DNA from 2 places in the Arthrobacter sp. UYCu712 genome. Region 2 is predicted to be linked to the other one. Evidence: riboswitches for the same ligand, from Rfam matches in the RefSeq annotation. Region 2 holds a riboswitch; the other holds the start of a gene.
What was found. Region 2 has a riboswitch for glycine ahead of gcvP (aminomethyl-transferring glycine dehydrogenase). Riboswitches for the same ligand answer to the same signal wherever they lie in the genome.
Positions count from the first base shown of each region.

Region 1: it holds a riboswitch for glycine, as region 2 does, so the genes downstream of both, gcvP (aminomethyl-transferring glycine dehydrogenase) here and gcvP (aminomethyl-transferring glycine dehydrogenase) in region 2, are expected to answer to the same signal.

Region 1 covers NZ_JBEPOZ010000007.1:50,732-54,131, reverse strand. Annotated here, with positions in the region: gene gcvP (aminomethyl-transferring glycine dehydrogenase) at 1-1,465, opposite strand, end outside; glycine riboswitch at 1,515-1,631, opposite strand; glycine riboswitch at 1,633-1,731, opposite strand; gene ABIB51_RS09100 (TetR/AcrR family transcriptional regulator) at 1,927-2,466, opposite strand; gene ABIB51_RS09095 (MFS transporter) at 2,535-3,400, shown strand, end outside.
Region 2 covers NZ_JBEPOZ010000024.1:4,243-7,642, reverse strand. Annotated here, with positions in the region: gene ABIB51_RS18610 (alpha/beta fold hydrolase) at 1-387, shown strand, start outside; gene ABIB51_RS18605 (MOSC domain-containing protein) at 489-1,061, opposite strand; glycine riboswitch at 1,173-1,270, shown strand; glycine riboswitch at 1,272-1,378, shown strand; gene gcvP (aminomethyl-transferring glycine dehydrogenase) at 1,430-3,400, shown strand, end outside.

The sequences.
Region 1 (3,400 bases), on a different contig from region 2:
GCCGGCGGATGTAGCGCAGCAGCTGGGTCTCGGAACGGTGGGTGTTGAAGACCGGGTGCTGGAGGTAGTCGGAGGTCCGCTGGACGGCGTGATCCAGGCCGAAAGCGGAGCCATCGCCGGATGCTGCGTGGGTGCCGGTCGCGCCGAACGCGGCAACGACGTCGGCGACGATGGCCGCCGTCGTGGCTTCATCCGCGGAGATGCCGACGGTGTCCGCGTCGATGCCGCGCAGGTTGATGCCCTTGGCCTCGGCGGCGGCGACGATCTGTTCCGCCTTGCCGGGGACCGAAACGGTGACGGTGTCGAAGAAGCTCGTGTGCAGCACGTCCAGGCCGGCGGCCTTCAGCCAGGCGGCGATGGTCCGGGCGTGGCCGTGCGTGGTCTCGGCGATTGCTTTGAGGCCGTCCGGGCCGTGGTAGACGGCGTAGAAGGAGGCGACGATGGCCAGCAGCGCCTGCGCGGTGCAGATGTTGGACGTGGCCTTCTCGCGGCGGATGTGCTGTTCGCGGGTCTGCAGCGCCAGCCGGTAGGCCGGGACGCCGGCGTTGTCCTTGGACACGCCCACGAGGCGGCCGGGCATGGACCGCTCCAGGCCCTTCTGGACTGCCATGTAGGCGGCGTGCGGGCCGCCGAAGAACAGCGGAACACCGAAGCGCTGGGCCGAGCCGACGGCGATGTCCGCGCCCTGCTCGCCCGGGGAGGTGATCAGGGTGAGGGACAGCAGGTCCGCGGCGACGGTGACGAGGGCGCCGCGTTCCTTGGCGTCGGCGATGACGGCGGCGTGGTCGAACACGCGGCCTGAGACGCCGGGCTGCTGCAGGACGACGCCGTTGATGACGCCGTCGGGCAGTCCCTTGGAGAGGTCGGCGACCTCGACCTCGAACCCGAGCGCCTCGGCGCGGCCCTTGACGATCGCGATGGTCTGCGGGAGGCAGTCGGCGTCCAGCACGGTCTTGCCGTCGTGGGCCGTCTTGTTCTTGTTGGCGCGGCGCATCATCAGGACGGCCTCGGCGACGGCGGTGGCTTCGTCGAGCAGCGAGGCGTTGGCGATGGGGAGCCCGACGAGGTCCTGGACCATGGTCTGGAAGTTCAGCAGCGCCTCAAGCCGGCCCTGCGAGATTTCTGGCTGGTACGGCGTGTAGGCCGTGTACCAGGCCGGGGCCTCAAGGATATTGCGGCGGATGACCGCGGGGGTGAGGGTGTCGGAGTAACCCTGCCCGATCATCTGGACGGCCGTCTTGTTCTTCCCGGCAATCCTGCGCAGTTCGGCGAGGACTTCCACTTCGCTCAGGGCTGCGCCGAGCGCGAGGTCGGAGTCCTGCCGGATGTCCTTCGGGACGGCGGTGTCTACGAGCGCGTCGACGGTGTCGTAGCCGACAGCCTTCAGCATGGCGTCGACGTCGGACTGGCGGCGGGCGCCGATGTGCCGGTCAACGAAGGACGTGGAGGCTGAGGTAACAGTCACAAGGAACTCCATAACTAAGGCGGCAGGGTACGCCGCATTGATTCGGGTTCCTCCCCGCTCTGTATTGGACCTGAGAGTTTCCGCGGACCCGTGCTTTCGCATGGCTCGGCTTGCACCGTCGGTGAGCTCAGCATGTCAGATGACAGCCTGCTACTTTCCAGAGTTGCCTTGCCGCGGCGGTACATGGGCCTGAGAGATTCCTGGGGAGGGTTTGCTCCTACGGCGCCTGCTTGTACCTACTTGCAGGACTCTCCCGCCGCAGATCAATGGCATATTCAATTGCTCGTGACCGCAGTCACAGCTTCCATTGTCCTACGCCCGGCCCCGCACCGCAAACCATGACGGCGCCAGGACCCCGGCCGGACGCGAAATCGCGGGAAGGCTGCGAGGTCGCCGGAAAATTCCGGCGACCTCGCGCGTTTCCGGCGACCTCGGCGGACCGGAGTTGCCCGGTGTCCGGCTCAGCCACGCAGCCGTTCGACGGCGGCCAGCAGGCTCGCGACATCCCCGCCGACCTGCGGGAGCGGTCCGCCCGGCCCGCGGGCCAGCATCGCGTTGAAGTAGAGCCCGTCGCCCATGTAGAGGACCGCCTTGGCCATGCCCGGCCCGACGTCGGCGGCGAGCAGTTCCAGCCAGCCCGCCTGGGCGGCGGCTATCCGCTGCAGGGTTTCCTCGTGGGCCACTTCGGCCAGCCGGGTGGCTGCGACGAAGACGCGGTCCATCGGGGTGTCGGCCCAGACCGAGGATTTGATGAAGTATGCGGCAGCCCCTTCCGGAGCGGCGGCCATCCTCCCGAGGTCCTCGCCGAGGAGCCGGTCGAGCCGTTCCAGCAGCACGGAGACCATGGCTTCCTTGTTCGGGAAATGGTAGAGCAGCCCGCCTTTGGAGACTCCGGCCAGCCGGGCCACGGCGTCCACCGTTGCCGCCCGTTCACCCTCTTCGATCAGCAGGGATTCGAAGGCGTCAAGGACGGCTTCGCGGGCGACGGGTTTTCTGGGCATGGATCCCATCATGCCTGCCCTGCCCGGAATTTCTTAACTGTACCGTCTGGACGGTATAGTTATCAGTTATGAGGACTACATCGATTCCTGCAGCCACCAGCACAACGCCGGCATCCGCCCCGCGGGCGGCGTGGCGCGACTGGCTGGCACTGTCCCTGCTGATGTTCCCCGTATTGCTGGTCGCGGTGGACAACACGGCGCTCACTTTTGCGCTGCCGGCGATCGCCCGCGGCCTCGACGCCTCGGGAGTCGAGCTGCTGTGGATTGTCGATGCCTATCCCCTGGTGCTCGCCGGGCTGCTGGTGGCTATGGGCAGCCTGGGCGACAGGATCGGCCGCCGCCGGCTTCTTTTCATCGGCAGCACGGGCTTCGCGGCTGTCTCGGCCGTCACCGCCTTCGCGCCCAGCGCCGAATGGCTGATCGCCGGACGGGCCGGGCTGGGATTTTTCGGGGCCATGCTGATGCCGTCCACGCTGTCCCTGATCCGCAACATTTTCCCCGAACCGAACCGGCGGCGGCTCGCCGTGGCCATCTGGGCCGCGGGCTTCTCCGGCGGCGCCGCCCTGGGCCCGATCTTCGGCGGCTGGCTCGTGGAGCACTTCTGGTGGGGCGCCATCCTGCTGGTTGCCGTGCCGATCATCCTGCCGCTACTCGCGCTCGGTCCCGTGCTGATCCCGGAATCACGGGACCCGAATCCCGGCCGGGTGGACGTGCCCAGCATTGTCCTGTCCCTGCTGGTCATGGTCCCGGTGGTCTACGGCATCAAGGACCTGGCTACTCACGGCGTTGCCGTGGCGCCGCTGGCGGCCATCGGTTTCGGCCTGCTCATGGGCTACGTCTTCATCCGCAGGCAGCGTGCCCTGCTGCGCGGTCAGCAGCTCGGGGGCACGTCCGCCCCGCTGCTGGATGTCAGCCTCTTCGGCAACCGTGTCTT
Region 2 (3,400 bases):
GGCCACACCGCCATCGCGCTGGGACTCGGGAGTCCCGCCGTCGTCCGCCGGCTCATCGCCGCCTCCACCTTTGCGAGCCGCGGCGCCGTGCCGGCCGAGTTCTGGGACGGAATGGCGAAGGCCACCCTCGATGACATGCCGGACACCTACAAGGACGCCGACCGCCGCCTCAACCCCGAACCCGGCCACCTGGGGCGGCTCTTCGAGCTGGACCGCCGGCGGATCCTGGACTTCCCCCGGATGGCCCGACGAAGAGCTCGGCACCATCACGGCCGCCACGCTGGTGGTGAGCGCCGACCGCGACGTTGTCGCCGCCGAGTATGCCGCGCGGATGGCAGGCGCCGTCCCGGGCGCCCGACTGCTGGTGGTCCCCGGCGGCCATGGTGACTACCTCGGCGAGCAGGCAGCCAGCGGCGGGTAGCTGACGACGGCGGGACCTCCCGCCGTCGTCCTTTGAGCACGCCTGATCAGCGAGGCGCCGCGGCAGGCTAGGGCAACCGCGACGGGCGCAACAGGGTCGCGTCGCCTGCGCGTCCGGGGTCGAGCGGCACGGGGCTGATCAGCACTGCCGGTCCGCGGTGCAGGATGCCGTCGGAAAGCACCTGGCAGCGCACGCCGCCCCGCCCGCGCATGGCTTTGTGGGCACCCGGGGCGAGCATCTCATCCATCCAGACGCAAGGATGGGCAGGCCGCCCGGCCTTGAGCCGCACGAGGTCACCGCGCGATTCCAGTGCGAAATTTTGCCCGAGCAGCGGCGCCAGGTGGGCTCCCCTGAGGACCACGTTGCGGCGCGTCAGGAGCGGGTCGAGGGGTACCGTGCCCAGTTCCGCGGCGATCTCCTCGAGAGCCTCGATCGCGAACACTGTCACTGCGGCATCCATGTGCGCTGCCTTGCCGAAGAACCGATCACCGACGATGCCCTTGCCGGCCACCAGCTCCACGTGCTCGGCATCGGTGGTAGGGACATCGGCCGCGCCTTCCCGGGCTCGCCCGAAGTAGGCGTGCGCCGGCGACACGAGCAGGTGCAGGACCTCCACGTCATACCTGTAGCTAGCCGTCATCCTCCAAAACTATCGTCCCGCGGTACTACCGCCTTATGAGACCCGCTGTTGCATCCCGCCAAAGCAGCAGGTAAAGTGTGAGCCGTGTCACCCATTTAGTGGCACGGCTTATGATCTGCGGCGGGAGAGTCCTGCCGGTACGTTCAGCAGGCGCCGTAGGAGCAAATCCTCCCCAGGAATCTCTCAGGCCCACGTACCGCCGCGGCAAGGCAACTCTGGAAAGCAGTCCGGGAAACCGGGCTCACCGACGGTGCAAGTGGCGCCCTGCTAACAGCAGGCAAAGCGGAAACTCTCAGGTCCAATACAGAGCGGGGAGGAACCCGAATCATCGTGACGCTTTGGCGCCACCTGAATTATGGAGTTCCTCAATGACGGTTCAATCGTCCCCGTCCACGTTCGCAGACCGCCACATCGGCGCGCGCCGCCAAACAGACATCGACACCATGCTCAAGGCCGTCGGCTACGACAGCCTTGACGGCCTCGTCGACAATGCGGTTCCCGATTCCATCCGCCAGGAAAAGCCGCTCAGCCTGGACAGCGGACTCAGCGAAGTCGAGGTACTGGCCGAGCTGCGCATGCTGGCCGCGAAGAACAAGACCGCGGTCCAGATGATCGGCCAGGGCTACTACGACACCATCACCCCGGCCGTCATCCGCCGGAACATCCTCGAAGCCCCCGCCTGGTACACCGCCTACACGCCCTACCAGCCGGAAATCTCACAGGGCCGGCTCGAGGCGCTGCTGAACTTTCAGACCATGGTCCAGGAACTCACAGCGCTCCCGGTAGCCAACGCGTCGCTCCTCGACGAGGCCACCGCCGTCGCCGAGGCCGTGCTCCTGATGCGCCGCGCCAACAAGAACAAGCCGGCCCAGCACGGCAAGACCGTCCTGGACGCCGACTGCCTGCCGCAGACAATCGCCATCGTGTTGGGCCGCGCCGAGGCCCTCGGCTTCGAGGTGGAGGTCGCGGACCTCTCCAAGGGACTGCCCGACGGCGACATCAGCGGTGTCGTGCTGCAGCAGCCGGGCGTTTCCGGCCGGGTGTGGGACCAGTCCGGCGTGATCGCAGAGGCCAAGGACCGGGGCGCACTGGTCACAGTGGCAGCCGACCTCCTGGCGCTCACCCTGATCACCCCTCCGGGCGAGCAGGGCGCGGACATCGCCGTCGGCTCGGCCCAGCGCTTCGGTGTCCCGCTGTTCTTCGGCGGCCCGCACGCCGCGTACATGGCGGTCCGGAGCGGCATGGAACGCACGCTCCCCGGCCGCATTGTCGGCGTCTCCAAGGACAACGCCGGCGTCCCCGCCTACCGCCTGGCCCTCCAGACCCGCGAGCAGCACATCCGCCGCGAGAAGGCCACGTCCAACATCTGCACCGCGCAGGCACTGCTGGCCATCGTCTCCTCGTTCTACGCCGTCTACCACGGCCCCGACGGACTGAAGGCTATCGCCGAGACCGTCCACAACAACGCCCGCACCCTCGCCACCACGCTGAAGATCGCGGGCCGGGAACTGGTGAGCGACTCCTTCTTCGACACCGTTACGGTCCGTGTGCCCGGCAAAGCCCACAAGGTCATCACCGCCGCCGAAGCCCGGGGCATCAACCTGCGCCTCATCGATACGGACACAGTTGGCGTGTCAGTCGATGAGACGACGACGGCGGAGGTCATCTCCGCGGTCGTCGTCGCCTTCGGTGCCGGTCCAGTTGTGGAGGCCAAGGGTTTCGAGCTGCCCGAGAGGGTGCTGCGCACCTCCGAATTCCTGCAGCACCCGGTCTTCAATACCCACCGCTCCGAGACCCAGCTGCTGCGCTACATCCGCAAGCTCTCGGACCGGGACCTCGCGCTGGACCGGACCATGATCCCGCTGGGCTCCTGCACCATGAAGCTGAACGCCACCGCAGAAATGGAAGCGATCTCCTGGCCGGAGTTCGCCTCCATCCACCCCTTCGCCCCGGACTCCCAGACCGAGGGCTGGCGCGAACTCATCAGCGGCCTCGAAGCTGACCTCGCTGAGATCACGGGCTACGACCAGGTCTCCATCCAGCCCAACGCCGGATCGCAGGGTGAGCTCGCCGGCCTCCTGGCCATCCGCGGCTACCATCACTCCCGCGGGGACGCCCAGCGCAACGTCTGCCTGATCCCGGCCTCCGCCCACGGCACCAACGCCGCCTCCGCCGTGCTGGCCGGCATGAAGGTCGTCGTCGTGGCCACGGCCTCCGACGGCACGATCGACCACGGGGACCTCGCCGCCAAGATCGAGGCCCACAAGGACGCACTGTCCTGCATCATGATCACCTACCCGTCCACGCACGGCGTGTACGACGCCGACGTCCGCGAGGTC